One region of the Stenotrophomonas sp. STEN009 genome, then DNA from elsewhere that is predicted to be linked to it. Evidence: predicted binding sites of a transcription regulator. Region 1 holds the regulator's gene; each other region holds the start of a gene.
What was found. Region 1 encodes FliA, which starts transcription of late flagellar genes. Its sites were predicted from a motif close to TAAAGTTTNNCNNNCNNNGGCCGATAA; they were not measured.
Positions count from the first base shown of each region.

Region 2: a site for FliA is predicted at 6,090-6,116, ahead of ACVOMM_RS05335 (HDOD domain-containing protein). Genes of this name have one in related genera too.
Region 3: a site for FliA is predicted at 4,897-4,923, ahead of ACVOMM_RS07420 (methyl-accepting chemotaxis protein). Genes of this name have one in related genera too.

Region 1 is NZ_JBRRES010000025.1:21,836-32,209, forward strand. Features, by position in the region: gene ACVOMM_RS12645 (CocE/NonD family hydrolase) at 1-1,573, shown strand, start outside; gene flhB (flagellar biosynthesis protein FlhB) at 1,658-2,788, shown strand; gene flhA (flagellar biosynthesis protein FlhA) at 2,785-4,890, shown strand; gene flhF (flagellar biosynthesis GTPase FlhF) at 5,036-6,688, shown strand; gene ACVOMM_RS12665 (MinD/ParA family ATP-binding protein) at 6,675-7,562, shown strand; gene ACVOMM_RS12670 (RNA polymerase sigma factor FliA) at 7,559-8,302, shown strand; gene cheY (chemotaxis response regulator CheY) at 8,360-8,752, shown strand; gene ACVOMM_RS12680 (protein phosphatase CheZ) at 8,752-9,357, shown strand; gene ACVOMM_RS12685 (chemotaxis protein CheA) at 9,360-10,374, shown strand, end outside.
Region 2 is NZ_JBRRES010000007.1:114,481-124,854, reverse strand. Features, by position in the region: gene ACVOMM_RS05355 (hypothetical protein) at 115-456, opposite strand; gene ACVOMM_RS05350 (thiolase family protein) at 579-1,754, opposite strand; gene ACVOMM_RS05345 (S8 family serine peptidase) at 1,938-4,766, shown strand; gene ACVOMM_RS05340 (Glu/Leu/Phe/Val dehydrogenase dimerization domain-containing protein) at 4,825-5,922, opposite strand; gene ACVOMM_RS05335 (HDOD domain-containing protein) at 6,203-7,285, shown strand; gene ACVOMM_RS05330 (phospholipase D family protein) at 7,289-8,857, opposite strand; gene ACVOMM_RS05325 (RNA pseudouridine synthase) at 8,900-9,598, opposite strand; gene ACVOMM_RS05320 (M48 metallopeptidase family protein) at 9,647-10,147, opposite strand; gene ACVOMM_RS05315 (DUF2058 domain-containing protein) at 10,211-10,374, shown strand, end outside.
Region 3 is NZ_JBRRES010000011.1:58,211-68,584, reverse strand. Features, by position in the region: gene ACVOMM_RS07450 (alkaline phosphatase) at 1-1,041, shown strand, start outside; gene ACVOMM_RS07445 (GIY-YIG nuclease family protein) at 1,103-1,669, shown strand; gene ACVOMM_RS07440 (hypothetical protein) at 1,704-1,886, opposite strand; gene ACVOMM_RS07435 (LysR substrate-binding domain-containing protein) at 1,985-2,881, shown strand; gene ACVOMM_RS07430 (transporter substrate-binding domain-containing protein) at 2,933-3,649, opposite strand; gene ACVOMM_RS07425 (arylamine N-acetyltransferase family protein) at 3,909-4,748, opposite strand; gene ACVOMM_RS07420 (methyl-accepting chemotaxis protein) at 4,952-7,486, shown strand; gene ACVOMM_RS07415 (PepSY domain-containing protein) at 7,523-10,039, opposite strand; gene ACVOMM_RS07410 (TonB-dependent receptor plug domain-containing protein) at 10,201-10,374, opposite strand, start outside.

The sequences.
Region 1 (10,374 bases):
GTCCGCGCCGCTGCCGACGGCCATGCTGTTCACCATCTACACCGACCCGCCCAAGAACCGTCTGAAGATGCTGCTGGCCGCAGCCCACGGCTACGCCGGCATCGTGGTCGACGCACGCGGAAAAGGTCAGGGTACCGGCACCATCGCCCCCTACGAACACGACGGGGTGGACGCCAATGCCGCGATCGACTGGGTCAGCCGCCAGCCCTGGAGCGACGGTCGGGTCGCCATGTATGGCGGCAGCTATGAAGGATTCACCGCATGGGCGGCAGCGCGCCATCACCATCCGGCACTGAAGACCATCGTGCCCTACGTGGCTGCCATTCCGGGCCAGGGCCTGCCGATGGAGAACAACGTATTCCTCAGCGCCAACTACGGCTGGGCCTTCTACGTGGCCAATGGCCCGATGCTGGATACCGACACCTATGGGCAGCAGGACCGGTGGTCACAGCTGCCCGGCCGCTGGTATGCCTCCGGCCGGCCGTACCGGCAGATCGACCAGATCGACGGCACCCCCAATCGCTGGCTGCAGCGCTGGCTCGCCCACCCGGCCTATGATGGTTACTGGCAGGCCATGGTGCCGTACGCCGAAGACTTCAGGGACATCCGCATTCCGGTGCTGACCATTACCGGCTACTACGACGACGGCCAGATTTCCGCGTTGCAGTACTTCACCGATCACATGCGCTACCGGCCGGACGCCGATCATGTCCTGCTGATCGGGCCGTATGACCACGGCGGTGCGCAGGCCGCCAGCAAGCCGATGCAGCTGCGCGGCTACACGGTGGACCCGGTCGCGCAGTTCGATACGCCTGCGCTGACCTTCCAGTGGCTGGACCACGTACTTCGCGGTGCCCCGCGCCCGGCGCTTCTGGCCGACCAGGTCAACTTCCAGCTGATGGGCAGCAACACCTGGGGGCATGCAGCCACCCTTGATGCCGCTGCGGGCGGCCACCGCACGTACTACCTGTCGGCAGCCGCTGAGGGCGACCATCACCCGTTGCAGGAACAGCGGCCAACGCCGGGAACACTGCGGCAGACGGTGGACCTCGCTGACCGCACGGAGGTCCGGCATGGCTACTATCCGTTCCCGATCGTGGCCGCCGGGGACGAGCCGGACACGGCACTGACCTTCCTCTCCGAGCCCTTCCCAGCACCGATGGACCTGATCGGACGCTTCTCGGGCGATCTGAAGGTCCGCATCAACAAGCGCGACATGGACTTCACGGTCACCCTGTACGAGCTGCTGCCCGATGGGCGCCGGATGCAGCTGTCCTACTACGTCGGCCGGGCCAGCCACGTACGCGACCCGACCACGCGGCAGCTGCTGGTGCCGGGGCGATGGACCGACCTGCCCTTCGATCGCACCCGCATGGTCGCCCGCCGTGTGGGCGCGGGCAGCCGGCTGCTGGTGAAGGTGGACGTGCTCAAGGACGCCATGCACCAGGTGAACCACGGCACCGGACGCGATGTCAGCGACGAGTCAGCCGCCGATGCCGGTGAGCCCCTGCAGGTGGACTGGCACAGCGACAGCACGCTGAGCATCCCGCTGCGGCCGGCCCTGCCCGGCTAGCGTCGGGCGTTGCCCCGGCGGTGAACCACGCGCCGCGGAACAGTTCTTGCAGGCAGCCCGGCATCCCCTGCCGCAGTGCCCGTGATGTCCGAGAACGAATCCGCCGGCGAAAAGACCGAACAACCCACCGAAAAACGCCTGCGCGAGGCCCGGGAACAGGGCAACCTGCCGCGTTCCCGCGAACTGGGGACCGCCGCGGTGTTCGGTGGCGGCGTGCTGGCGGTGATGGCCATGGGCGGCTCGATCGGCCGTGGTGCCACGCAATGGATGAAACAGGCGTTGAGTCCCGAGCAGGGGCTGCGGCAGAACCCGAAGGAACTGTTCGGCCACTTTGGCGACCTGCTGCTGCAGTTCATGCTGGTGATCACCCCGCTGGTGCTGGTCTGCCTGCTGGCCAGCTTCGTCGCCCCGCTGGTGATGGGCGGATTGCGCTGGTCGGCCAAAGCGATGATGCCCGACATCAATCGGCTGAACCCGCTGACCGGCCTCAAACGTCTGTACGGGCCGGAAGCCATCGCTGAATTCACCAAGTCACTGCTGCGCGTGGCGTTCGTGGGCGTCGCCGCCGGACTGGTGGTGTGGAGCGGCTTCGACACCCTGCGCGGGTTGATCCACCACCCACTGGAAACCGCCATCACCGATGGCCTGGGCTTCACCCTGCGACTGCTGCTGGCCACCGCCGGGGCAATGCTGGTGCTGGCGGCGATCGACGCGCCGTACCAGCGCTGGAACTGGATGCGCAAGCTGAAGATGACCCGCGAGGAACTGCGGCGGGAAATGAAGGAAAGCGAAGGCAGCCCGGAGGTGAAGGGCCGCATCCGCCAGCTCCAGCAGCAGATGGCCAACCGCCGGATGATGGAAGCGGTGCCCACCGCGGACGTGGTGGTGGTCAACCCGACCCACTACGCCGTGGCTCTGAAGTACGAGGGCGGCGCCATGAACGCGCCCACCGTGGTGGCGCTGGGCGTGGACGAGACCGCCCTGCGCATCCGTGAAGTCGCCGATGGCAACAAGGTCGCCATCGTCTCCGCCCCGCCTTTGGCACGCGCCTTGTATCGGGAAGGCCAACTCGGAAAGGAAATCCCCGTGAGACTGTATTCGGCCGTGGCCCAGGTCCTGTCCTACGTCTACCAGCTGCGCGCCTGGCGCACCGGCCCGATGCCGGGCGCCCCGCACATCGAGGTGGATGAATTCGGCAAGGGAGGCCGGGCATGAGCGCGCAGGCCTCGTCCGGATTCAACACCCGCCGGCTGCTGGAGATGATCCGCCAAGGCCTCGGCGCACCGCTGATCGTGCTGGCGCTGCTGGCGATGGTGGTGGTGCCGCTGGCGGCGCCCGTGCTCGATGCGCTGTTCACCTTCAACATCGCCATCTCGCTGATGGTGCTGCTGGCGGTGGTGTACGTGAAGCGCCCGCTGGATTTCACCATCTTCCCGATCGTGCTGCTGGTCACCACCATGCTGCGGCTGGCACTGAACGTGGCCTCCACCCGCGTCATCCTGCTCAATGGCCAGAACGGCCACGACGCGGCCGGCAAGGTCATCGCCGCGTTCGGTGAATTCGTGATCGGCGGCAACTATGCGGTCGGCATCGTGGTGTTCGCCATCCTGACCATCATCAACTTCGTGGTCATCACCAAGGGCGCCGGCCGTGTCTCGGAAGTGACCGCGCGCTTCATCCTCGACGCCATGCCCGGCAAGCAGATGGCCATCGATGCCGATCTCAACGCCGGCCTGCTGACGCGCGAAGAAGCCAAGCTGCGCCGCGAGGAGGTCCGCGAGGAAGCCGACTTCTATGGCGCGATGGACGGCGCCAGCAAGTTCATCCGGGGTGATGCGATTGCCGGCATCCTGATCCTGTTCATCAACATGCTCGGTGGCCTCGCCGTGGGCGTGCTGCAGCATGGCATGCCGTTCGGCGATGCCGCTGCGACCTACACCCTGCTGTCCATCGGTGACGGTCTGGTGGCGCAGCTGCCGGCCCTGCTGGTTTCCAGCGCAGTGGCGATGCTGGTCACCCGTGCCTCGCGCTCGCAGGACATGGCACAGGCGATGACCGGCCAGGTGTTCGGCCAGTACCGTGCCCTGGCCATCACGGCCGGCATCATCGGCCTGGTCGGCCTGGTGCCCGGCATGCCCAACGTCGCTTTCCTGACGCTTGCCTCCATTCTCGGCTTCATCGCCTGGAAGCTGTACCGGAAGGGACAGGCCCCGGCCCCGAGCGACGCTGCCGGCAGCGACCCCGGCGCGGTCAGTGCGCTGGGCCGACCGGCGGCGCCGGCCCCCACCGCGGAACTGAGCTGGGACGAACTGCGCCCGGTCGACCCGCTGGGGCTGGAGGTCGGTTACCGGCTGATTCCGCTGGTGGACAGCAATCAGGGCGGCGAACTCATGGCACGCATCAAGGGTGTGCGGCGCAAGCTGACCCAGGACGTGGGATTCCTGATTCCATCCGTGCACATCCGCGACAACCTGGAACTGCCGGCCAACGGCTACCGCGTGCTGGTGCATGGCGTGCCGGTGGCAACCGCCGAGATCCATCCCGACCGCGAACTGGCGCTGGACCCCGGCAGTGCGCTCGGCCCGCTGGACGGCATCGCCGGCAAGGATCCCGCCTTCGGCCTGGACGCTACCTGGATCCAGCCGCACCAGCGCGCCCAGGCCGAAACCATGGGCTACACCGTGGTCGACCCGGCCACCGTGGTCGCCACCCATCTTTCCCACCTGATCCGCGAGCATGCGCCGGAGCTGCTGGGCCACGAAGAGGTGCAGCACCTGCTGGCCAACCTCGCCAAGAGCGCGCCCAAGCTCGTCGAAGATCTGACGCCCAAGGCGCTGCCGTTGTCGGCCGTGGTGCGGGTGCTGCAGAACCTGCTGGTGGAACGCATTCCGATCCGCCAGCTGCGCAAGATCGCCGAAGCACTGGTGGAGCACGCGCCGTCCAGCCAGGACCCGGCCACGCTCACCGCCGCAGTGCGCACCGCGCTCGGCCGCTTCATCGTGCAGGAGATCGCCGGAATGTCGGCGGAGCTGCCGGTGTTCACCCTCAACCCGCAATTGGAACGTGTCTTGCAGGAGTCCACGCAGGGCAACGGCGCCGCGCTGGAACCCGGGCTTGCCGAGCGACTGCATCAGAGTCTGGCCGAATGTGTCAGCAAGCAGGAAGCCCGCAACGAGCCCGCGGTCGTGCTGGTTCCCGGCCCGGTACGTGCCGCGTTGGCACGCCTGGTCCGTCACAGCGTTCCGTCGCTGTCGGTACTGGCGTACAGCGAAGTGCCGGAGGACAAGCGCCTGAAGCTGGTCGGAACGATCAGCTGACGCCGCCCACCGATGCGTCAGAAAACAGACACCACCTTCGAACCACCGCAACAGACAGATGCCAAGGGGAACCCGTTCCGTGCAGACCACCGACCACCCGCGTTCTCCCACCCCCACCCCGCCGTCCCCGTCCCGTGACCACAGCATGAAAATCAAACGATTCGTCGCCGCCGACATGCGCTCGGCCATGAACCTGGTGCGCAAGGAACATGGTCCCGATGCTGTGATCCTGTCCAACCGCCGGATCGAGGAAGGCGTCGAGATCGTCGCCGCAGCCAACTATGACGAGAGCGCGGTGCAACGCGCGCTGGAAGCCTCGCGGCGCGACGTGGCTCCGCCGCCGCCGAAACCGCGCACCGCCGCGGATGCAGTGATCGCCGCAGTCACCCGCCGCCGCTCCGCGACACCGGCCCAGCAGCCGGTGACCGCCACCACATCGGCCGTGGCCGCCCTCGCCCGCGCGGCCGTCGGTGCCACCGGCCGCACCCTGGACAGTGCGGACGAGATCGTGCCCACCCGCGGCAGTTCCGGCTTCGCTGCCACCCTGGCGCGTGCCACCGTCAACGATCCGGCACTGCCGGAGCAGATCTTCGCGCCGTTCGCGAGCGCCGTCGTGGCTCCCGCACCGGCGCCCGCCAACCGCGCCCGTTTCCTGATCGACCCGCCGCAGGACGAGCATCACGAATCCCCCGCGCCGGCAGTGCTGCCGCCGCCGCTGCCGATCACCGCTGCGGCCACTGCGCAGGCCGAGTCCGTGCACCCCGAGCCGCCGTACGCGCAGGACGTTGCCGAGACCACGCCAGCCCCTGCCGCTGCCGCTGAAGCGGAGACCGCGCCGGCCCCGGCGCCGCTCCTTGCCCCGGCGCCGGTACTGACGGTGGTTGCACAGGACGATGCCGAGATCCGCCAGCTGCGCCACGAAGTGGCCGGCATGCGCCAGGTCATCGAGCGCGAGATGAACCGCTTCACCGACGAGCGCCTGCGCGGCTGCCCGGTGCGGGCGACCGCCCTGGACCTGATGGACGAGTACGGATTCGATGCCGGGCTGGCCCGCGATGTGGCCATGCAGATACCGCTGGATACCGAAGCCCACCGGGGCCGCGGGCTGATGCTGGGCCTGATCTCGCGCAGGCTGCCGATCGCGCCGGTCGATCCGCTGGAAGAAGGCGGCGTGATCGCTCTGGTCGGTCCAACCGGGGCCGGCAAGACCACCACCATCGCCAAGCTCGCCTCGCGCTTCGCCGAGAAGCACGCGCCGCGCGATGTGGCCCTGGTCACCACCGACACACTGCGCATCGGTGCCCGCGAGCAGCTGTACGGCTATGGCCGCCAGCTCGGCATCGCGGTGCATGAAGCCAACAGCGGTACCGACCTGGACCAGCTGCTGGAGCGCCTGAAGGACTACAAGCTGGTGCTGATCGATACCGCCGGCCTGGGCCCGCGCGACCGCGCCCTGGCCGCCCAGCTGCAGTGGCTGCGTGCCGCCCGCCAGGTCCGCACCCTGCTGGTGTTGCCGGCCAATACCAGCTTCGGCGACATGGACGAGGTGGTGCGCCGCTTCGGCGCGGCCAACCTGCAGGGCCTGGTGCTTAGCAAGCTGGACGAGACCGGCCGCTTCGGCAACGCCCTGTCGGTCGCGGTGGACCACGCGCTGCCGATCACCTGGGTGACCGATGGCCAGGACGTTCCGGACGACCTGCACCGGGCCAGTGCGGCCAATCTTGTACTTCGCCTTGAAGATTTGCGCCGAGCGGCCGATATGCCCTGCAACCCGGAGTTGAACCATGCCGTCGCGTGAGTACGCCAAGCTGACCAAGACCTTCCCGCTGTCGGCCACCCGCAGCGAGCCGCTCGGCCCTGTGCGCACCATCGCCGTGACCGGCGGCAAGGGCGGCGTCGGCAAGACCAACGTCTCGGCCAACCTGGCCGTGGCGCTGGCCGGCATGGGCAAGCGCACGCTGCTGCTCGACGCCGACCTGGGCCTGGCCAACATCGACGTGATCCTGGGCCTGAATCCCACCCACACCCTGGCGGATCTGGTCGCCGGCCGCTGCTCGCTGGAAGACGTGATCGTCGAAGGTCCGAACGGCGTGCTGGTGGTGCCGGCCGCGTCCGGTCGGCGGCACATGGCCGAGCTGGCCCCGGCCGAGCACATCGGCCTGGTGAACGTGTTCTCCGAACTGGAACGCGAGCTGGACATCATGGTGGTGGACACCGCCGCCGGAATCACCGACGGCGTGCTGACCTTCTGCCAGGCCGCACAGGACACGGTTGTCGTGGTCTGCGACGAACCGGCCTCGATCACAGACGCCTACGCACTGATCAAGGTGCTGTCGCGCGAGCGCGGCGTGGACCGCATCCAGGTGGTGGCCAACATGGTGCGCGACCCCAACGAGGGCCGCGTGCTGTATGAAAAGCTGACCCGGGTCTGCGAGAAGTTCCTTGCCGATGTCTCGCTGAACTACCTGGGCTGCGTGCCGCAGGATGACTGGCTGCGCCTGTCGGTGCAGCGCCAGCAGCCGGTGGTGAAGGCCTATCCATCCAGCCCGGCGGCGCTGGCGATCACCGAGATCGCCCGTCGCACCGCCCGCTGGCAGGCCCCCACCGAGCCACGCGGTGGCGTTGAATTCTTCCTCGAGCGCATCCTCAAGCAACGCGGGGTGGCAGCATGAAAGGCGCGGCCCAGTACAGGGAAGTCCAGCGCTCGGCGGCGACCGAGGTCATCGCCCAGCACTCGGACCTGGTGCGGCGCATCGCCCATCACCTGGCCGCACGCCTGCCGGCCAGCGTCGAAGTGGACGACCTGATCCAGGCCGGCATGATGGGCCTGATCGAAGCCTCGCGCAGCTACGACGCCGACCAGGGTGCCTCGTTCGAGACCTATGCCTCGATCCGCATCCGCGGCTCGATGATCGACGAGATCCGCCGTGGCGACTGGGTACCGCGCTCGGTGCATCGGCGCGCCCGCGATGCTGCCGCCACCATCCGCCGCCTGGAGCAGACCACGGGCCGTGCAGCCAGTGCCACCGAGGTGGCGGCGGCCATGGACATGCCACTGCCCGAGTACCTGCGGCTGATGGAGGACGCCTCGCGCGGCCAGGTGCTGAGCCTGGAATCGCGCATCGAAGACCAGGGCGAACTGGACACCGTCGCCCAGGGCGGACCCACACCGCAGCAGGTCCTGGAACGTGGCGAATTCGGCCGCGAACTGGGCAAGGCCATCGGCCATCTGCCCGAACGCGAACAGCTGGTGCTCTCGCTGTACTACGAGCAGGAGCTGAACCTGAAGGAGATCGGCGCGGTGCTCGGCGTGAGCGAATCGCGCGTCTGCCAGATCCACGGCCAGGCCGTGCTGCGCCTGCGCGGCCGGCTGAAGATCTTCGAGGCCGCGGATGCCGGGCTTGAAGAATGAACATGCCCGCGGCGGCCACGGCCAGCGCGGGCGACTGAACAACAAAGGAACTCCGCTTTGAACAAGAACATGCGCATCCTGATCGTCGACGACTTCTCGACCATGCGTCGCATCGTCAAGAATCTGCTGGGCGATCTGGGCTTCACCAACACCGCCGAAGCCGAGGACGGGCATGCCGCACTGTCGATGCTGCAGAGCCAGCCATTCGACTTCGTGGTCACCGACTGGAACATGCCGGTGATGACCGGCATCGAACTGCTCAAGGCGATCCGCGCCGATGCCAAGCTCAAGACCCTGCCGGTCCTGATGGTCACCGCCGAGGCCAAGCGCGAGCAGATCATCGAAGCGGCGCAGAGCGGCGTGAACGGCTACATCATCAAGCCGTTCACCGCGCAGACGCTGGAAGAGAAACTGGGCAAGATCTTCGAACGCCTGGCGGCCAGCGCCTGATGGACGCCACGGTCGACAAGAACGCCCTCGCCCTGCGCCTGCAGGAAGCCCTCGACGCGCTCGAATCCGGCGACGAGAGCGCCTGGCGCCAGCGCATCGATGCCCTGGTGGCCGCACGCACGCAGCCGATGATGAGCGGCCTGTCACGGCTGGCCCGCGAACTGGGCCAGGCCCTGGGCGAACTGCCGACCGTCCCCAGCGAGGCGGGCGAGCTGGACGACGCCTGCGCGCGCCTGGACCATGTGGTGGCGATGACCGAACAGGCCACGCACCGCACCCTGGACCTGGCCGAAGAGTGCCGCAGCCTCACCGAACAGCTGCGCGCCGAAGGCCTGCAGCCGGGGCAGGATGCGCAGCTGGAACGCATCCGCCACAACCTGACCGAGATTGCCCTGACCCAGAGCTATCAGGACCTGACCGGACAGATCATCCGTCGCGTGGTCGGCATCGTCCGCCGCGTGCACGAAGGCTTTGGCGCGCTGGGCCTGCCACCGGAGCAGCATCGCACCGATCCGGCGCTGGCCGGACCGGCACTGAAGGGACTGGACCGCCACGCGGTCTCTCAGAACGACGCCGACGACCTGTTGTCGGACCTGGGACTGTAAGCATGAGCGCGGTATCCGACGACATCACCGCCGATTTCATCATCGAGGCACAGGAAATCCTGGATCGCCTCGGCGAACAGCTGGTGTCGCTGGAACAGGCGCCGCAGGACGCCGACCAGCTCAACGCCGTGTTCCGTGGCTATCACACGCTCAAGGGCGGCGCCGGCTTCCTCGGCATCACCGCCATGGTCGAGCTGTGCCATGCCGCCGAAGAGGCACTGGGCGCCGTCCGCGCTGGCCAGGCGGTGCTGCAGCCGCATCACTTCGATGCCGCACAGCAATCACTGGACTACCTGCAATCGATGCTGGATGCCGTGTCTTCCGGCAACGAACCCGGCTATGCCCCGCCGGACCTGATCGCCCAGTTCGACGTGCACGGCGCTGCTGCGCCGGCCGCCGCCGCTCCCGCAGCGGCCGCGCCCGCTGCCGGTGACCTGATCACCGACGACGAGTTCGAGGCCCTGCTCGATCAGCTGCACGGCAGCAACGCCCCCACCGCGGTGGCGACGCCTACCAAGGCCGACGATGGCCTGATCAGCGAGGATGAGTTCGAAGCCCTGCTGGACCAGCTGCACGGCGGCGCCGCCCCGGGCGCGAAACCCGTGGCTGCTCCGCCTGCGCCTGCACTGCCCGCACCGCGCCCCGCGGCCGCCGCTGCCAAGCCCGCGGCCAACAAGCCGGTGGCCGAGGCGGAGCACACCGTGCGCGTGGATACCAAGCGGCTGGATGCGATCGTCAACCTGATCGGCGAGCTGGTGCTGTCGCGCAACCGTCTCAAGACCCTGCGTGCGCGCCTGCGCGACGAGGAACTGGACCGCGCCGTGTCGACCCTGGACATCGCCACCGCGCGCCTGCAGTCGGCAGTGATGCGCACGCGCATGCAACCGGTCGGCAAGGTGTTCTCGCGCTTCCCCAAGGTCGCCCGCGATGTCGCCCGCTCGCTGAAGAAGGAAGTGGACCTGGAGCTGGTCGGCGCCGAAACCGAGCTTGACCGCAACCTGGTCGAGGCCCTGGCCG
Region 2 (10,374 bases), on a different contig from region 1:
TGGGGACGCCAGCCTATTCACGCCCTTGTGAAGGCGGGGTCGCGGAACGCGATGCAAAGAAAAAGCCGCTGGCGAACCAGCGGCTTTTCCAGAACAGCGTGAAGAAAGAAGTTATTACTTCTTGGCTTCTTCAGCAGCGTCCTTGGCCTGCTCGGCGGTGCCTTCGGCAGCCTTGGCAGCGTCCTTGGCCTGTTCAGCAGCAGCGTCGGTAGCGGCGCCAGCAGCCTGGGCAGCGGCGTCAGCCGAAGCGTCAGCAGCGGTGGCGGCGGTGTCGGCGGCCTGCTGGGCAGCGTCGGCGGTCTGGGCGCCAGCAGCGGCGGCCTGATCGGCAGCAGCCTGGGCTTCGGTGGCGGCTTCGTTGGCCGAAGCAGCGGCGTCCTGGGCAGCTTCCTGCTTCGAGCAGGCGGCCAGGGCCAGAGCCAGGGACATCGCGACCAGCAGCTTGTTGATGCTCATTGTGTGAATCCTCGTCGTTAGATTAGGCAACGCGCAACTGCGCGCCGACAACATGATGACAAGCCACGTTTGGCTGTCAAGCGATCCCGCATTCATTTTTGCGAAATCGCAGTTAAACCTTTTTAAATCAATTCGATGGCAATTGCGGTCGCCTCGCCACCACCGATGCACAGGGTGGCAATGCCGCGCTTGCCACCGCGCGTGCGCAGGGCGTTGACCAGGGTCACCACCAGGCGTGCCCCGGATGCGCCGATCGGATGCCCCAATGCGCAGGCCCCACCATTCACGTTGAGCTTGTCGTGGGGAATGCCCAGTTCGCGCATCGGGGCCATCGCCACCACGGCGAAGGCTTCGTTGATTTCGAACAGATCCACCTGGTCCAGCGACCAGCCGGTCTTCTGCAGCAATGCGTGGATGGCGCCGATCGGTGCGGTGGTGAACCACTCCGGCTCCTGCGAATGCGTGGCGTGGCCGACGATGCGTGCCAGCGGGGTGATGCCGCGGGCCTTGGCGTCTTCCTCGGTCAGCAGCACCACGGCGGCGGCGCCGTCGGAAATGCTGGACGAGCTGGCAGCGGTCACGCTGCCGTCCTTCTTGAACGCCGGGCGCAGGGTCGGAATCTTGGCGATGTCCGAGCGGCCGGGCTGTTCATCGGTGTCGACCTCGACCTCACCCTTGCGGGTGGCCACCTTCACCGCGACGATCTCGTCGGCGAACGCACCGTTGGCCTGCGCCGCCTGCGCGCGCTTGACCGATTCGATGGCGTAGGCGTCCTGCTCCTCGCGGCTGAACTGGTACTTGTCCACGGCGCACTCGGCGAATTCACCCATGGCCTTGCCGTCGTAGGCGTTGACCAGGCCATCGTGGGCCATGTGGTCCACCGCCTGGAAGTTGCCGAAGCGGTTGCCGGTGCGCGAGTTGGGCAGCAGGTGCGGCGCATTGGACATCGACTCCATGCCGCCGGCAACCACGACCTTGGCCGAACCGGCTTTGATCAGGTCATGCCCGAGCATGATGGTCTTCATGCCCGAGCCGCACACCTTGTTGAGGGTGCTGGCACCGACGGACAGCGGGATGCCGGCGGCGATCGCGGCCTGGCGGGCGGGCGCCTGGCCAAGGTTGGCCGGCAGCACGCAGCCCATCAGGACTTCGGAAACGTCGCTGGCCGGGACACCGGACTGCTCCAGCGCTGCGGCGATGGCGGCCGCGCCGAGGGTCGGGGTCGGCACACCGTTGAACTGGCCGAGGAAGGAGCCGATGGCGGTGCGTTTGGCGGCGGCGATGACGATGTTGGACATGGCAATCTCGTTGATGCGTAAGCAATGTTCGGAAAGGAGACCGGGGGGCGTTGGATGCGCTCCGGTTTCCCGGCAGACTGCGTGGGGGTCGGCCCAAGTATAGAGGGTCGGGGATGGCTGCCGCTGGATGGCGCCGCATGCCCGCCGGGATGAAGGCGGGCCAACGTTCATGGGATGGAATCGATGGAACGCACGACGATGGCACGGTCGGTCCTGGCAGCGGCGCTGGCGATGGCGCTGACGGCGTGTGGGGGCGGAGGTGGCGGTGGCAACGTGCGCGTTGACCCGCCGCCCACCACGCCGCCGCCTGCACCGCCGCCGCCGACCACGCCGCCCCCGCCCAAACCGCTGGAGCCGGCCTTCGATGCGCACCTGTCGGTCACCCATGCGGGTGCCGCGCAGGCCACCGGTGCCACCGGCAGGGGCGTGCGCATCGGCATCGTCGATTCGGGCGTGCAGCGCGCGGCCGCCGCGTTGAACGGGCGGGTAGTGGCCAACCTCACCTACATCGACCCTGCCCGCAACAATCTGGGCGTGGACGATGTGGTCGGCCATGGCACTGCCGTCGCCAGCCTGGCCGCGGGCGCAGCGGTCGGGCGCTGGCCCGGCGGCATCGCGCCCGGTGCGCAGATCGTGTCGGCGCGGATCATCTCTGACAAGCCGCCGGCGGACGACGGCAGCGGCCAGGGCAATTCCTTCAGCGGCACCCTCGGCGTGGCCCAGGTGCACCGCGACCTGATCAGCTACAACGTCAAGGTGATGAACAATTCCTGGGGCGGTCTGTACTGGACCGACCTGCCCACCACCGCCCAGGTCGCCGGCGAGTACCGGCCTTTCGTCATCAATCACGGCGGGCTGGTGGTGTTCGCCGCGGGCAACGACGCGCGCAGCGAGCCCAGCAGCCTGGCGGCATTGCCGGGTCAGGCGGGCGTGGCAGGCTCGCGGCCGGCTGCGGATCTGGAGCGCGGCTGGCTGGTGGCCACGGCCGTCGATCCCTACGCGCCGGACACGCTGGCCGGTTACGCCAACGCCTGCGGCCAGGCGGCACGCTACTGTCTGGCGGCGCCCGGCAGCGCGGTCTATCCGGATGACGCGGGCACCAGCTATTTCTGGAACTACGGCACGTCCTTCGCCGCACCTCTGGTGTCGGGCGCGGCCGCGCTGGTGTGGGAGCGGTATCCGTACTTCGACAACAACCTGGTACGGCAGACCCTGCTCGGCACGGCCAAGGACATCGGCGCCCCCGGCGTGGACCCGGTGTTCGGCTACGGGCTGCTCGACATCGGCAGGGCCATCAACGGGCCGGGACGTTTCGACTGGGGCGACGTGGTTGCCAATGTCGACGCAGCATCCACCGGTTCGGTCTGGAGCAACGACATCGTCGGCAGTGGCGGCCTGGTCAAGCAGGGCGCCGGCGTGCTGGCGTTGACCGGCAACAGCAGCTACAGCGGTGCCACCCGCATCGAAGGCGGTGTGCTGTCGCTGCGCGATGGCGGCGTGATCCGTTCCGGCGTGAGCATCCTGCCGCAGGCCGATCCATCATCCAGCGGCCTGCAGTTCAATGGCGGCACGCCCCGCGTGGTCGGCAACGTGACCAACGGCAGCAGCGTGTTCCTGACCACCGCCAATACCACGGCGACCATCGAAGGCAACTACGTGCAGCAGGCCGGCGCACAGCTGATGATCGCGCTGGGGGCCAACGCGCTGCAGGTCACCGGCAGCGCCCGTCTGGACGGTGGCGTGCACGTCCACGGATTCGTCGATGGCTACGTGCCGCAGGACGGTACCCGGCAGGATCTGATCCATGCTGCAGCCGGCCTGACCGGCACCTTCAGCACCGCGGCCACATCCAGTGGCCTGCAGGGGCTGGCCCTGCTGCAGACCAGCTATGGCTATGACAGCAACAACGCATGGTTGAACCTGACCCGGATCAGTGTCACCGCCGCTGCGCGTGGGCTCGATGCCGGTGTGCAGACAACTGCGGCGCGGCTGGAAGGCGCGTTCGTCGAACTGGACGGCAACCACGCGTTGCAGGATTCGCCATTCGGTGGTGCAGCGGCCGGCCTGCAGCGCAGCACGGGCCTGGCGGCCACGCTGGAGAGCCTGTCCGGCAAGGCCCACGCGCGTGCCGAGGCGGCGACCTTCGACAGCATCGACATGTCGCGACGCGCGGTGGCCGCCCGTTTCGATCGCGTGCAGGCTCTGCCTGCGCTGCGCGGTGCCTGGCAGAGCACGTTGGGCGAGGCAGGGCAGGGCAGTTTCGCTGGCAGCGCCACCGACAGCCGGGGCTGGATGGCCGGTCAGGACGTGCCGCTGGGCAGCCATGGCCTGCTGGGCATGGCGTTCAGTGAAACACGCAGCAACGATGGCAGTGCCTTCAACGGTGATCGCGGGCAGGACCGCCAGGCGCAGGCGCAGCTGTATGCCGGCTGGAGCGTTGGGCGCGGTTATGCACTGGCGCAGTTCGGCGCAGGGCGGTTCACCCGCGAACTGGACCGGCAGCTGCTGCTGGGTGCAGGTGCCTACGGCGTTTCCGCGCGCTACGGCGGTCGATTCAGCAGCGCCAGTGTCGAAAGCGGCTATCGCTTCGGCACCGTCGGCGCGTCGTTGACACCGTATGTCGGTGCCAGTGGCACGCGGGTGGATACCGCGGCGTTCAACGAGCGCGGCGGCTTCGGTTTCGGCCTGCGGGGTGAAGCCAATCGTACGCAGCGCAGCCAACTGCTGGCGGGGCTGCGCGGCGAGCGCGGCTGGGGACGCTGGACGCTGCGCGGGCACGCCGAATGGCAGCAGCGCCTTCAGGGCGGCGCCGGGGAGTGGCAGGCCAGCTTCGTCGGTGTCGACGCGTGGGCACCGTTGCCAGGTGCCGACTCACCGCGTGGCAGCGCCCTGCTCGGGCTTGCGCTGGAGTCGTGGTGGGGGCGGAGTGGCCGTCTGAGCCTGGGCATCGATCAGCGTCTCGGCGGTGATGACGCACGGCAAGCGGCGCTGCGTTACAGCGCCGGGTTCTGATCCATCATGGGGTTGCCGGCGCCCGGAGGGGCGCCGTGCCGAGGCCCGGCAGGGGCGGTCAACCGCCGCGCAGATTGCCCAGGCGCGGGGTGCTGCGGCCCAGCGGCATCTTCAGCTTGCCGATCGACAGGATGCGGCTCTCGGCGATTCGGTCGGCCGCACGTTGCGGCGCGATGTTCTCGCGCTGCGACAGTTCAAAGATGCGTGTCAGGTTGTGGTAGATGCTGCGGATCAGGCGCATCGCGCGCTCGCGGTTGTAGCCATCGATCTCCAGCGACACGTTCATCACGCCACCGGCATTGACCGCGTAATCGGGTGCGTACAGGATGCCGCGCGCGTGCAGTTCATCGCCGATTTCCAGGCTGGACAGCTGGTTGTTGGCGGTGCCACAGATGATCTTGGCCTTGATCCGCGGCAGGGTGTCGGCATTGATCGAGCCTTCCAGCGCGCACGGCGCGAAGACGTCGGCATTCACTTCGTGGATCTCGTCCGGCTTCACTGCTTCGGCGCCGAAATCGCTGACTGCGCGATCGACCAGGGCCGCGTCCAGGTCGGTGACATACAGCTTCGCGCCGCGGTCGCGCAGCAGCTTGACCAGTTCCATGCCGATGTGGCCCAGGCCCTGCACTGCGATGCTGGTCTTGCCCACTTCCTCGTGGCCGAACTTGAAACGCATCGACGCCATCAACGCCTGCAGCGCGCCGTAGGCGGTGAACGGTGCGGGATCTCCGGAGCCGCCATGCACCTGGTGGACGCCGGTCACGAACTGGCTTTCCAGGTAGATGTTCTCCATGTCGTTGACGTCGGTACCGACGTCTTCGGCGGTGATGTAGCGGCCACCCAGCGAATCGACATAGCGACCGAAGGCGCGGAACAGGACTTCGGTCTTGTCCGCTTTCGGATCGCCGATGATCACCGCCTTGCCGCCACCGACATTGAGGCCGGCCAGCGCATTCTTGTAGGTCATCGTCCGGCTCAGCCGCAGCACGTCGGCCAGCGCTTCGTCGGTGCTGGCATAGGGACGCATGCGCACGCCGCCCAGGGCCGGGCCCAGGGTGGTGTTGTGGATGGCGATGATCGCCTTCAGGCCGGCGTCATGGCTGTGGCAGAACACCACCTGTTCGTGGCCGGTGGTGGCGAGGGTTTCGAATAGCATGGCGTCTCCGATGGTGCGAACGGCGGCGAACTGCAGCGAACGACCAGTGAACGGTAGGGTCCCAAAACAAAAAAAGCGACGTCGTCGGTGCAGGGGGACGGGTCGCGCGGCGCCATTCTAGTCCATTCCCCGAGTGTCTGCCGTCGACGTCGATGGGCACTGCGGGTTAAAGAAGATGAAAGCGCGGCCGATGCTGCGTCGATGGCCAGTGGCCGGATCGTGTGAAGAGACAGAGACGGGCCATGGCGAGCGCAGTACGACATCGACAGGATCACGGCCGGTGACGCTGGCCTGGGCACGCAGGGTACGCGGCTGGCTTGCGTCGCTGACCGGCGCGGCGCCGTCGCGTCTGTCGGCGGGGCCGCGTCAGGCGGTGGCCGCTGCGGCTGCCCGCCTGCAGGGAGACCCAGTGCCCCCGGGAGAGATCGCCGCGCAGCTGCAGCGTGGCCTGCACGCGCTGGCGCTGTACCCGCGACTGGCGGGCGAGCCCGGCCCTGTCGATGCCGCCAGCGCCGGACTGGCACAGGCGGTGGCGGACGCGCTGCAGGATCGCGACTGGGCGACGCGGCAGCTGCCGCGCCGGCCGCAGCTGCTGCCGCAGCTGATCCAGACCGTCAACGATGATGCCGCCTCGGCACGGGTGATGGCGGCGATCATCGGCCAGGATCCGGTACTCACGGGCAACCTGCTGCGCATCGCCAACAGTCCCGCGTACAAGGTCCACGAACGCCCGGTCGAGAGCCTGCAGCGGGCGGTGACCCTGGTCGGCACGGAAGGCGTGCGGCAGATCATCAGTGCGGTGCTGGTGCAGCCGGTGATGCAGGTTCAGTGCGAGCGGTTCCCGCAGTTCAGCACGATCACCTGGGAGCACGCCCTGCTGGCATCGCGTGCTGCTGCCGACCACGCACGCAGCGTGAACTCCGGCGATGCCTTCGCTGCGCAGTGGCTGGGCCTGGTGCAGGGACTCGGTGCGGCGCTGGTGATGCGCCAGCTGCTGCAGGAAGCCCAGGCGCGCGGCGAGGACGTGCAGCCGGCCCTGGCCCTGCAGCTGCTGCAGCAGTGGTCGTTGCCGCTGGCACAGCGGGTGGCCGCCGCCTGGGAGCTGCCCGACCCGGTACACCAGACCCTGGCGGCCGACGCCTCGGGCCCTCTGTCCGACAGCCTGCGGCTGGGCAGCGCAGCGGCGGCGGCGAGCCTGCTGTGCCGGCATGGCCACGCCACCCAGGGCCGGATGCTGGCCCTGCTGGAGCAGCTGCCGTCGGCACCGCCCCATGCGTTGCGCTGGATCTGGCGGCGCCTGCATGGTCGCAGCGTGGAAACACTGGACGACGCCCCGCATGAAGGCGAGGCCAGGGCACACTGAGCGCTACAGCTGCGATTCCACCGGCAGCCAGCTGATGATCCGCGACAGCCAGCGCTGGCGCCGCGTAGCACCTGGCTCGTCCTCCACCCAGCGCGGCGGAGGCTCACGCTCCAGCCAGCGCAGCCGATCGCGGTTGTCCACTGCCAGCCACCAGCTGTGCCTGGCGTCGGCCAGGCGCAGGTACTCGTCGCGCAGCTGCGCGCCCAGCACGGGGTCGTCGAACAGCACCCCCATTTCGGTGTTGAGATAGGCCGAGCGCGGGTCGAGGTTGAAGGAACCGACAAAGCCACGGCGGTCGTCCACCAGGAAGGCCTTGGTGTGCAGGCTGGCCCCGCTGCTGCCGAACAGGCCTGCATCGCCCGCCTGGCCCTGTGCCTTCAGCTCATACAGGTGCACGCCGGCGTTCAGCAGGGGCACGCGGTAGCCCATGTAGCCGCCGTGCACGGCCGCAACGTCGTTGGCGGCAAGGGAGTTGGTCACTATGCCCACGTGCACGCCGCGCGACGCCATTGCCAAGAGCCCGTCCAGGCCCTCGTTGCCCGGCACGAAGTAGGGCGAAATCAACAAGGCCTTGCTGCGCGCAGACTCCAGTTCACCGATCAGCCCGGTAACGAGCCAGCTGCCGCGGTCGTCGTTGCGGTGTTTCATCGGCGGATCCGAGACGATGCGCACGGTGCTGCTCCAGTGCAGCGGCTCGGGGCTGGGACGCTGCCGATGGCGTGATTCGGCCACGCGCGCAAGATAGGGCCGGGCAGCATCGCGCTGCGCTTCATGGTCGGACTCACGCACCAGAAGGCGAAGCTGCGCGTCGGTATGGAAGGCCAGCGCGGAGACCGGAATCGCCGCCGGGCTGTTCCAGTAGTCGTCGAATATCCGGTTCGCCTGTGCAACGGCAGGGCCGGCGACCAGCAGGTCCAGGTCCTGGAAGTTCACATCCGTGCGCGCGCTGAAATACTCCTCGCCGATGTTGCGGCCACCGACGATGGCAACACGGCCATCGGCGATCCAGCTCTTGTTGTGCATGCGGTGGTTCACGCTGAAGAAGCGCTGCACCATCTCCACCATGCGCAGGATGCCGCTGCGGTTGCGGAACGGATTGTAGAGCCGGATCTCGATGTTCGGATGCCGGTCCAGCGCCATCATCAGCGCGTCCTTGTCCTTGGCATTCATGTCGTCCAGCAGGATGCGCACGCGCACCCCGCGCTCGGCGGCGTCATGCAGCGCTCTGGCCATCAGGTGACCGATCAGGTCGTCGTGCCAGATGTAGTACTGCAGGTCCAGACTGCGCCCGGCCTGCGCGGTGATCATCGCGCGCGCCGCGAATGCATCCATGCCATCGCCGAGGAAGGCCACGCCGGATTGCCCGGGGTGCGCCTCCTGCAGCGGCACGACCTGCTGGTCGATGCGGGTCTGCGCCGGTTGCAGCGGCAGTACGTGCGACGGCTCACCGTGCGCCTGTGGCGTCAGGTGGTCGGCCAGCAGCAGTCCGGACAGGACCAGCAGCAGAAGGATGGCGAAGATGATCGCAACGACGCGCAACAGGCGTCGCCACACAGGCGCAGGCGGGCTCATGGCCCCATGCTAGTGGATCGGCGTGCCGCGCGGCGGCGGGCGTCAGAACCGTTCGTCGCTGCCCACGTAGCGCCACTGTCCCGGCGGCAGCGGGCCCAGTGCCACCCGGCCGATGCGCAGGCGGCGCAGGGCGGTGACCTGCAGGCCGGCGGCAGCCACCGCGGTCTTCAGGCCCTTGGCCGTCAGCCCCTTGCCGGCGAAGCGCAGCCGCTGCTCGCTCTGCCAGCTCACCTTGGCCCCGCCCGACTCCTGCTGCAGCCGGGCCAGCAGCCAGGGGCCCCGTTCCGGCCCGCCTTCTGCCACTTCGACCAGATACTCCTGTTCGGTGCGGCCGAGATTGCGCTGCAGGTGGGCCAGCGTGGCCGGGTCCTGGCTGACCACGACCAGGCCGCTGTCTGCCGCGGGCAGGGACGCAGCCAGCTGCAACCCGTGGAAATGGCGCTGCAGTGGCCGGATGCCGCTGGCGTCCAGAGCGCTGTGGCTGTTGCTGCTGACCAGCGCACACAGGGTTTCGGCGGCAGCACCAGCCGGCTTGTGCAGCAGCATGCCCACGCGCTCGGCCTTGCTGTCATTGGCCTGTTCATCGACCACGATCACCGCAGTGTCATCGACCGGGCGCTGTGGCTGTTCGACCACCTCGCCATCGACCGTGACCCAGCCACCTTCAATGTAGCGCCGCGCTTCGCCGCGCGGGATGCCGAGCAGGGCGGACAAGCGTTTGTCGAGGCGTATCGGTTCCATGGGCGGGCAGGTCGGGCGGGGGCCGCGCAGTGTAGCCCCTGCGCGCGGTCAGCGCTGGCTGCGGTTGGCCAGCTCGGTCAGGTACAGGCGGGTGTCGAATTCCAGCTGCAGGTAATCGGGCTCCATGTGCTGGCAGAGCTGGTAGAAGGCCTTGTTGTGGTCGGCTTCCTTCAGATGCGCCAGCTCGTGCACCACGATCATGCGCAGGAAGGCGGCCGGCGCCTGCCGGAACACCGTGGCGATGCGGATCTCGCGGCTGGCCTTGAGGCGGCTGCCATGCACGCGGGAAATGGCGGTATGCGTGCCCAATGCATGCTTGATCACTTCCAGCGTGTTGTCGTAGCAGACCTTGTTGAGCGGTACCGACTTGCGCAGGTAGCGGTCTTTCAGCTCCTGGGTGTAGTCGTAGAGCTGGCGGTCGCTGCGCACCTCATGGGGCTCGGGATAGCGCTGCTGCAGCCACGGGCCGAGCCGGCCCTGCGCCAGCAGTTCGCTGACCTGGGCGACCAGGGGTTCGGGATAACCGGTGAGGTACTTCAGGACTGCCATGCAGGGGCGGCGGGGCGTCGGTAGAATGGGGGCATCCAAGATTACACGCGGTACGCACCGACCATGGCAAAGCCCAACGCGCTGCAGGAACAATTGCTCAAGGCCGGCCTGGCCAAGAAGTCGCAGGCCAGCGCCGCCGCACGCGAACAGGCCAAGGCGCGCCAGGGCAAGGCTGAATCGACGTCGGCCGAGGTGCAGCGTGAGGCTGAACGCGCCCGCGCCGAGAA
Region 3 (10,374 bases), on a different contig from region 1:
GGCATGGCAACCGGTGTGGTCACCTCGGTGCCGTTCTCGCACGCGACACCGGCCGCGTTCGCCGCGCAGAACGCGTCGCGCAACAACTACCATGCCATCGCCCACCAGATGCTGGCCCAGGGCCACATGGACCTGGTCATGGGAACCGGCGGCCCCGGCTACAGCGTCGATGGCCGCGCCTGCGATGACGATGCAGGCGCAGTGAAGGAAGAGGGTTGCGCGAACGCCTGGGAGTGGGTGTCGCAGCAGGACTGGCAGCAGCTGGAAGCAGGCACCCCCATCGCTGGCAATCCTGCCGGACCGTGGCGGTTGATCCGCAGCAAGGAAGCGTTCGCTGCGCTTGCACAGGGGAGGTTGCCAGCCGACCGCCCGTTGATCGGCGTACCGCGTGTGGCCAGCACCCTGCAGCAGGCGCGTCAGCTGCAGGTCCTGGGCAGGGATGAGACCACTCCCTCCGGCGTGAGGAAGATCGACAGCGTGCCGGACCTGGCGACCATGACCCGCGGCGCCCTGCAGTTCCTGCAGCAGCGCTCGTCCAAGGGCCTGTTCCTGATGGTGGAAGGTGGGGCCACCGACTGGGCCGCGCATACCAGTGCGTGCGGCACCGAATGGCATTACGGCCAGTGCGGCGACCAGCCGCAGTACGGCCGCCTGATCGAAGAGACGGTCGAGTTCAACGATGCGGTATCGGCGGTGGTGGCGTGGATCGAGCGCAACGGCGGATGGCAGCGCAATCTGCTGATCGTCACCACCGACCACGACAACAGCATGCCGATGGGGCCCGACGCGCAGCAGGTGGCGTTCGAGCCGGTGCGCAACAACGGGCGCGGGCAGATGCCGGGGATGAGCTTCCGCCCCACCGGCAATCATTCCAATGCACTGGTACCGCTGTGGGCCAAGGGCGCCGGCGCGGAGCGGCTCGGCGCCCGCGTACGCGGCATCGACGCCGGTTACCGACAGCATGTGCGGTGGAATGATGGCAGCTACATCGACAACACCGACGTGGCTGCCGCAGTGGAGGACGTGCTGCAGCGGCCGTGACCCGAACGGCGCACGGTTCGGCCCGGTTGCCATCGCGTCCGAAGCGATGCAGCCTGCGCCGATGGAACCGCAGATCCGCATCGATGGTCGTGTCTTCGCCTACGTCTTTCCCTGCGCCTGGGAGGATTACGCCAAGATCGGTTTCTCGCGTGACCCGCTCGGTCGCATCAGCGCACTGCATCGGCGCTGGTTCGAGTTCTTCGATCTGTGCGCCGGGGCGCTGGTGGAGGCGGAAACCGAGCGCGATGCGCGTGACCTGGAGCTGGAGCTGCGTGCCCCCTTCCGAGCACATCGCGCGCCGGCACCGATGACCGTGCAGGACAAGGCCGGCGGACGCACCGAATGGGTGCGTGGCGCGAACCAGGCCCTGTCCGATGCTGTGCGTACGCTGGATGGGCGCGGATATCGGACCTTCCCGCTGCGCCCCTGGCTGCGCGCCGCCATGGTCCAGCGGCTGGATCGCCTGCATGATTGGGCCGCCCTGCAGCTGCCGGAAGAGGAAAGCCTGCGCATGCCGGGCAGCCCCGGACCGGCGCTGCTGCGCGATACCCTCGATGGCTATCGCGCGCTGGACATCGACCCGCTGCCATCGCTACCGCCCCATGTGCAGGCCTGGTACGGGCCTTAGCGCCCCGGCACTGGTAAGCCCGCCGCTGCCGCGCTCAGCGCGGGGCGGGGCAGGTGGGGCAAGTCACCTTTGCTGCAGCTGGACGGTCGAGGTGTGTGCTCCGGTACGGCTTTGCCGGTGCCCCGGTCGTGCTGGCCACCGGCGTGGCCAACTGGCGGGCCAGCTCGGCGCTTGCGATGTGACCGTGCAGGAACAACAGACTGCTGAAGATGTTCATGATCGTCGCTCCACTTGAGTGGATTGAACGATACGGGCAGCATGAGGACGTAAAAAGCGACATTTCCGCAAGCTTGACTTGAACAGGATTCAAGCCTCATGTCCCGCCCACCCCTCCATGCCCTGCAGGGTTTCGTGGCTGCCGCGCGCCTGGGCAACCTGTCACGCGCCGCGGCGTCGATGAACCTGACCGTCAGCGCGCTCAGCCACCAGATGCGGCAGCTCGAAGAACGCCTCGGCCAGCCGCTGCTGGTCCGCCAGGCGCGCGGGGTCGCACTGACCCTGGAGGGCCAGCGCCTGCTCGATCGGGTCGGGCCGCACCTGGATGCAATCAACGAGGTGTTCCAGCGCTACGCCGCGCGCGCCGAACATGTGCTGACGATCAGCGCCGTACCGTCGATGGCCTCCGCATGGCTGGTGCCACGGCTGGGTCATTTCGTCGCCGCACACCCGCAGATCGAGATCAACCTGCAGTCCAGCGAGCGCCTTGTCGATTTCGATCGGCAGCTGCAGTTCGACGCGGCCTTGCGCGTAGGCGGCGGGCAATGGGCCGGGCTGGTGGTCGAGCGGCTGTTCGATGAGTGGCTGGTGCCGATGGCCAGCCCGGCGCTGATCGCGCGGATGGGCGGCATCGACCGTGCTCCACTGGCGCAGTGGCCGCTGCTGGGCGATCCGGATGGCGCATGGGCCGCGTGGTTTGCCCTGATCGGGCAGAGCCCCCCTTCGCGGTTCGTGGCGGTGCTCGACGATTCGGAAGCGCATCACCGTGCAGCGCTCGATGGCGTCGGTGTGGCCCTGGGCCGGCTGACGCGCGCGCGCCTGCTGCTGGATTCGGGCCAGCTGGTCGCGCTGTCGGAGCAGCGGCTGAAAACCGCCTGGCCGCACTGGCTGGTGTATCCGCAGCGCTCGGCGCGCCACCGTGGATTCCTCGCCTTCCGTGAGTGGTTGCATGCGCAGGCCAGCGAGCATGCGCGGCACATGGAGACGCAGGGCTGATCCGGCCCGGCGCACGCAGCCACCTGTCGCGTGCTGCGGGCCACTGCTGCGTCATCGCACCAGGGTGACCGCCTGTCCGGAACGTGCGAAAGCGTCCTCGAGCAAGGGCCCTGCCTTGATCGCCTCGACCTCGTCGAACAGGGCCCGCAGGGCGGCAGCGGGGCGCGCCGCAGGTGCGGCCACGGCCTGCTGGATCGCAGTGAAGCGGTCGGCGAGCACGCGGTGTCCCGGATGCTGCAGTGCCCAGGCCTGCAGCGGCTGGCGCACGCCAGCGGCGGCATCCAGGCGCCGCGCGTCAAACAGATCGATGGCGGCCGCCGACGTGTCGGCACGCTCGATCGTGGCGTGCCGCAGTTCCCGGCTCAGGAACAGATCGTAGGCGGCACCGCGGCCAACGGCGATACGCAGCCCATCGCGATCCAGATCGGCCACCTGCCGCGCGGGACTGTCCTCGCGCACCAGGTAGGTTCCTTCGATCTCCACATACGGTGCACTGAAGGCGATGCGGTCGGCACGTGCCGGTTCGATGGCGAGAAAGGCCAGGTCCCATGCGTCGTCGGCTGCCGCCGCGACCACCGATGCGGCCGCATCGTGACAGGTGAATCGCGCCTGCACGCCCATCCGCTGCGCCAGCGCGGTGGCCAGCTCCACCGAGGGGCCGCGCGGCGATCGTGTGTCGCCCTGCGCAAGGACCGGATTCCCCAGATTGATGGCGACGCGCAGATGGCCCAGTGGCGCCAGTGCACTTCGGTGATCGGCCAGGGTCATGCAGCGCTCCGCGAAGGGTGGGCAGGCCAGCATGCCCGCAACGATGCGCACGGAATGTCAGGGCGGCGCTATCCTGCGACGATGAACCCCATCGCGCATGCCGAGATTCCGGCCAGCGACCTGCTCACGCCATTGCCTTCTACCTGCAACTGCATGGTGCCGGCCACTGGCGGGTGGCCGAGATCTGCGACAGCGAGGGCAACCGCATTGCGCTGCAGGCGCCGGTGACGCCGTAACCCGGGCACCGTGCCGCGCGGTGCTACCGTGATGCGGCGTGCGAGCGCTGCAGCCAATCGGTGATCGCCGGATCGAGCCGCGCATCGTCCGGCACGCGCAGGCCGAATGCCGACTGCAGGACGTCGCGCACGTCGGCGGCATCGCGCAGCGGACGCTTGAGCGGCGCCTGCCCGGGGCGGTACTCGGTGTAGTTGCCACTGCCGATGGTGCGCCGCCAGTCCGGGCCGGCCAGTGACGCGCGCAGCTGGCCGGGGAAACCCGAATCCGGGTGCGTGCACACGTACCAGTTGGCCACCACGTTGTCGATCGGCGCTGGCGGCCGCAGGTCGAAGCGGTACATCGCCCGCCATGCGTCGCCCGCCTGGGCGGAAAGCACGAAGTCGTCTTCACCCGCCAGCTGCTGAAGCTGGAAAGACTCGTGCGGCGTGGCCTGCGGCGCCGTTTCGTACAGCCGCAGCGGCACCGTCGGCGTCAGGCCACCGAAGCCGGCATCGACGAGCCAGTCCTCTCCCTCCACGTGCACGCGCAGCAGCAGGTGGGTACGCGCCGTCGGGGCATTGTCCTGTGCCGCCAGCAGCACGCGCGCGCTCAGCGGCTGTGCGTCGAAGCCCACTGCCTGCAGGAGCGCCAGCAGGCCGCCGTTGAGTTCAAAGCAGTAACCGCCGCGCTGCTGGTCGAGCAGCTTGTGCTGCACGCTGTCCAGATCGATCGGCACCGCGTCGCGCAGCAGGCTGCTGAGGGTTTCAAAGGGGAGCAGGGCGTTGTGGCGCTGCACCAGCAGGGTCAGTCCGGCAAGGTCCAGCGACGGCGGAGCATCCAGTTGCAGGCGCTGCAGATAACGGGGGACGTCGAGCGGGGTCATGGCGAGGGCGGCAGGTGGGAAGAATCCCACTGTGCAACCGCAACCGGGGTTGAGGTCAAGCGCGGGCGCCGTGTCACGTCTCCGTCGCCTGGGGCCGGTACAAAGAGCGCAACCGGCACGGTGCGTGCCACGGCTTCGGCAATGTGCCTAAAGTTGTCGCCGGTCAGGCCGATACAGGTGCGTCCTTCCGCCTGGAGTCTGTGATGTCGGCCGTCGTCCCCCTTCGGTCCCTGCGCACCCGTCTCATCGCGATGCGCTCGGCGTTTCCACGCCTGCTGGTCTGGCTGCAGCCGCATCGACTCAGCGTGGCCAACAAACTCAAGGCCACCCTGCTGGTCTGCGGCGCGGGCCTGGTGGCGATCGCCGCCGTCCATGCCTGGACCGGCCATGCCAGCAGCCAGGCCGCACGCAGCCAGGCCAGTTACCAGCGTGGCAGCGATCTGGCCGCACGCCTGGCGACGCGGGTGGCGGAGGCGCGTCGCCTGCAGACCCAGTATGCACGCAGTTTCGACGATGCTGACCGCAGCCAGCTGCAGGCGGCCCAGCAGGCACTGCAGGTCGATCTGAAGGCGCTCAGGGCGATGCCGATGGATGCCGGTCGCCGCAAGGCATTGCAGGCGCTCACCGAGGCCGCCGAGGGATTCTCGCAGGGAGTGGCTGCGCTGTTCGAACGTGTGGACGAAATGGGGCGTGGTGATGCCGGCCTGGCTGCACAGCTGCAGCAGGCCGCCGATGCCCTGCAGCAGCAGGTGGATGGCCTGGACCGGCCGGCACTGGCGCTGCACCTGCAGAAGATGCGGCGCCAGGAAGCGCTGCTGCTGCTCGATGGCGATTCGACTCATGCCGACCGCGCCAGCGAAGAGAAGCTGCCGTTCGATCTGGCGCTGGCGGGGTTGCCGCCCGACGTACAGGAGGCCCTCCGCACCGGCATGGACGCCTATCAGTCGGCACTGCTTGGCTATACCGCTGCCCGCGTCGGCCTTGATGTGGAGACGCAATCGCTGCTGGAGACGGCTGCCGGCGTGGCGCCTGCGCTCGCCGCCTTCCAGCAGGCACAGGTGAAGGCGCTGGCCCTGGCGCAGGCGCGGCAGCAGGCCGGTGCACGCACCATGAGCGTGCTGTTCACCCTCACCCTGCTGCTGGTGGCCGGCGTGCTGATCACCAGCCTGCTGCTGGTGCTGCGCGCGGTGCGCAGGCCGATCCAGGACACCCTGCGGTTCGCCAGTGACATCGCCGATGACCGGCTCGATACCACGTTGCGCGTGCACAACGCCAACGACGAGATCGGCCAGCTGGCACAGCGCCTGGTGGACATGCAGCAGCGGCTGCGTGCGCGCATCGAGACCGAGCGTGCGATGGCCCGTGGCAACACGCGCGTACGCCAGGCCCTGGACTGCGCGCAGACCGGGCTGATGGTGGTCGATGCCGAAGGCCAGGTGGCCTACGCCAATCCTGCGTTGCGGCACGTGCTGGGCCTGCAGGCCGACGCGCTGGTCGGCACTGACGCGCGGGACCTGCATCCGGCCCTGGCCGGCCTGGTCGACGCGCGCCACCGCCAGGAGCGGGAAATCAGTCATGCCGGTGTGCGCTATCAGTTGATCGCCAATGCCATCGTCGATGACGACCAGTTCCTGGGCGTGGCGCTGGAGTGGCGCAGCCGTGCGCTGGAAACGCTGCTGGAGACCGAGGTGGCGGCACTGGTCGACGCTGCCGCGCAGGGTGACCTGCACGGGCGCATTTCGCTGCAGGGCAAGCACGGTTTCGTGCATACGCTGTCCACCAGCATCAACCGCCTGCTGTCCACCTTTGAAACCAACCTGGGGGACCTGCAGGCATTGCTGGCGGCGTTGGCCCGTGGGGATCTCAGCGTGCGCATGGAAGGTGAGCTGCAGGGCGTGTTCGCACGCATGCGCGACGACGCCAATGCAACCGTCGCACAGCTCGGCCGCATCGTGACCCGCATCCAGCGCGCCGCTGCCAGCCTGGACAGCGGTGTCGGTGAAATCGTTGCCGGCCATCACGACCTCTCGCAGCGTACCGAGCAGCAGGCGGCCAATCTGGAAGAGACCGCAGCCTCGATGCATGAGCTGACCGACACCGTCGGCCGCAACGCCGACGCCGCCGGACGTGCCGACGCGCTGGTGCAGGGGGCTGCAGCGGTTGCACAGCGGGGTGGGGTGGCCGTCGGTCAGGTGGTGGAGACCATGCAGGGCATCAGTGAAGCATCGCACCGCATCGGGGACATCACCCAGTTGATCGACGGCATCGCATTCCAGACCAACATCCTTGCGCTCAACGCCGCCGTGGAGGCTGCGCGTGCCGGAGAGCAGGGCCGCAGTTTCGCGGTGGTGGCGGCGGAAGTGCGTCTGCTCGCGCAGCGCAGTGCCGAGGCAGCCAGGCAGATCAAGGCGCTGATCGAGGATTCCGTGGCACGCGTCGGCCAGGGCAGCGTGCAGGCCGCGCAGGCGGGCACCACCATGGACGAGATCGTCGGCAGCGTGCAGCAGCTGGCGGACCTGCTCGCTGGCATCCGCAGCGCCTCGCAGGATCAGCACGCAGGCATCGCCCAGGTGAACCACGCCATCGTGCAGATGGAGGCCAGTACCCAGCGCAATGCCAGCCTGGTGGAAGAAGCCGGCTCGTCGACCGCGCAGATGCAGGCGCAGGTGCGCGCGCTGGCCGAAGCCGTGTCCGCGTTCCGCCTGCAGCCGGACCGTCAGGCCCGCGCGGCGGCGTGATCGCGTCCGCCGCCGGGTCCAGCCCGGCGGCGCGGCTCAATACACGTCGCGCCGGTAGCGGCCGCTCTCGAGCAGCGTTTCCACCACCTCGTCACCGAGCGCGCCCCGCAGTACCTGATCCACGCCCTCGGCCATGCCCTGCAGCGAGCCGCAGACATGGATCACGGCGCCACGCTGCATCCATTCCCGCAGTTCATCGCAGGCCGACCGCAGGCGGTCCTGGACGTAACCGCCCGCTGCGTCGCGCGAGAACGCCAGGTCGACCCGGATCAGATGGCCCTGCGCCTGCCATGCGCTCACCTCATCGGCGAACAGGAAGTCATGAGCGCGCTGGCGCTCGCCGAACAGCAGCCAGTGGCCGTGCTCGCCTGCGTGTGCCGCCTCGCGCAGCAGGCCGCGCAGGCCGGCGATGCCGGTGCCGTTGCCGATCAGCACCATGGGTGCGCCCGGCACGCGATGGAAGCCGGGGTTGCGGTGCACGCGCGCGGCGATGTGCGCGCCTGCCGGCGCGTGCAGCGACAGCCAGCCCGAACCCAGCCCCGGGCGCCCGTTGTTGTCGTGCACCAGGCGCACGACCAGTTCCACCACGCGATCGGCCGGGCACGAGGCGATCGAATACTCGCGGCCCGGCAGTACGGGCAGGGCCGTCAGCCAGCGTCCGGCATCCTGCACCTGCAGCGCACTGGCCGCGTCCGGCAGTTCGCGTTCGCTGGCCAGGCACTGCAGGGTCTGCGTGTCGCCTTCGATCAGCAGCGGTTGCAGCGGGTCCAGTCCATGCGCCAGCAGTACCGCACGGGCATGCGCGGCGCTGTGCCGCGGCGCGATATGCAGGATGTCGCCGGCCTGCCACTGCACGTCATCCGGCGCGGCCAGCCGGATCCGCCAGATCGGACCACCGACGCTGCCCGGGTTCAGCTGCTGGCGATCCAGCAGCTGCCAGTCGTGCATGCGGGTGGCCGCCGGCAGCACGCTGTCGTCGGCAGCAATGCCGGTCAACAGGCCGAGCTGCTGCTGCCACTGGCGCAGTGCCGTGACCGATGCAGCGTCCACATCGATGCGGTCGAACATCGCGCGGGCACCGTTGCCCAGCAGCCACGCATCGAACTGGCGGCCGAAGGCGCAGTAGTGCGGGTACTGGCGGTCGCCCAGCGCGAGCATGCCGAACTGCAGTGTGGCCAGGTCCAGGGATCGGCCCAGTAGTTGGCGCGAGGCACGTCGTGCCGAATCCGGCGGTTCGCCGTCACCAAAGGTACTGAGCACGAACAGCGCGTGGCTCGCCGCCTGAAGGCGGTGCGCGTCGATCCTTGCCAGCGGCAATACCTGCACCGCCTGTCCGCTGGCCTGCAGCTGCGCTGCCGCGCGCCATGCCAGCTGCTCGGCCAGGCCGCTCTGGCTGGCATGCACCATCAGCCATGCGGCGCCGTTGGCTGCGGCCGCCGGCAGCGGCTGGCGCAGCGCACGTGCGGCGCGCTGGCTGCGGCGACGGTCGAGATAGAGCAGCCAGCCGGTGATGAAGAACAGGCTCATGCCCAGGCTGCTGAGCATCACGATGATGCGCCCGGGAATCCCGAAGTAGCTGCCCGAGTGCAGCGCGAACACGCTGGTAGCCAGCTGACCGCCAGCGCCCTGGCGCGCGTAGGGACGCGCGTCCAGAATCGCACCGCTGGCAGGGTCGAGCTGCAGCAGATCGTGCGCGCGGTCATGATGGCCGCCGCGCAATGCTGGATCGCCCGCCATGGTCCGCACATTCAGTGCCTGGCCGGGCTTCTCGGGCAGCCGCAGGTCGATGTAACCGGTGCGCACCCCGGCCTGCGCGTACAGCGTCGCTTCCACGCGGCGCAGGTCGAGCACGGCGCCGGCATCGATCACCTGCTTGGCCGGTGGCGCCACGCCGAGCAGGGCATTGGCCGCGCTGCGATACCAGTCGAACGACCACCACAGGCCGGTCAGGGCACTCATCAGGTAGATCAGCAGCACCCAGGTGCCGGCCACCGAATGCAGGCTCCACAGGAAGCCGCGGCCGCTGCGCTTCCATTCCACGGCCAGCCAGCTTCGCCAGTGCCACCAGCGGCGGGGCCAGCGCAGGTAGAGCCCGGACAGCGTGAAGAACAGCAGGGCGATCGCGCAGCTGCCGGTGATCCATTTTCCGCGCTCGCCCGCGGCGAGGTGGCGGTGCAGGTCTTCGACGAAGTCGAAGAAGGCCTGCCCGCGCAGGGCGCTGAAGCGCTCGCCGCTGTAGGGGTCGAAGTACACCCAGTGCGCTTTGCCGCCGGCGAAACGGGCCACCGATGGGCGCTGGCCGCTGGCATCCACGCGCAGCCGCTGCAACGGCCGTTTGCTGTCGGCCTGCAGCATCGGCACCAGCTCGCTCAGGGGCAGCGGCTGCTGGCCTTCGGCGTGATGTTCGGCGATGGCGGCGAAGCCGGGGTTGGCGGCGCGCAGCAGTTCATCTTCAAAAGACAGGGCTGCGCCGCTCAGGCCCATGATGGCCAGGACGGTGCCGGCCGTGATGCCCAGCAGCCAGTGCAGTTGGAACAGGACGTTCTTGAACATCGGGGGATGAAAGCCAGGAGGGCTGCCGCCCGCATCCTGCGCAACAGCAAATGAGAATTAGTCGCGTAATTCTCGGGGGCGCCCTGCCTGCGGTCAAGCCGGTGGGGTGGCGCCAGCGACGGGGCCTTCCATGGCCACCGTAGCGCGCACTTGCACCTGCGTCAGAACTTCCAGCCCACCCGCGTGTAATAGAACCCGCCGTTGAATCCGTAGGGCGAATGCACCGGATACTGCGCACCGGCCACCCCCCCCCAGGGGTTGCTGGCCGGCACACGGTCGAACAGGTTCTGCGCGCCCACGCTGACGTACAGGCCCGAATCGAACTTCCAGCCCAC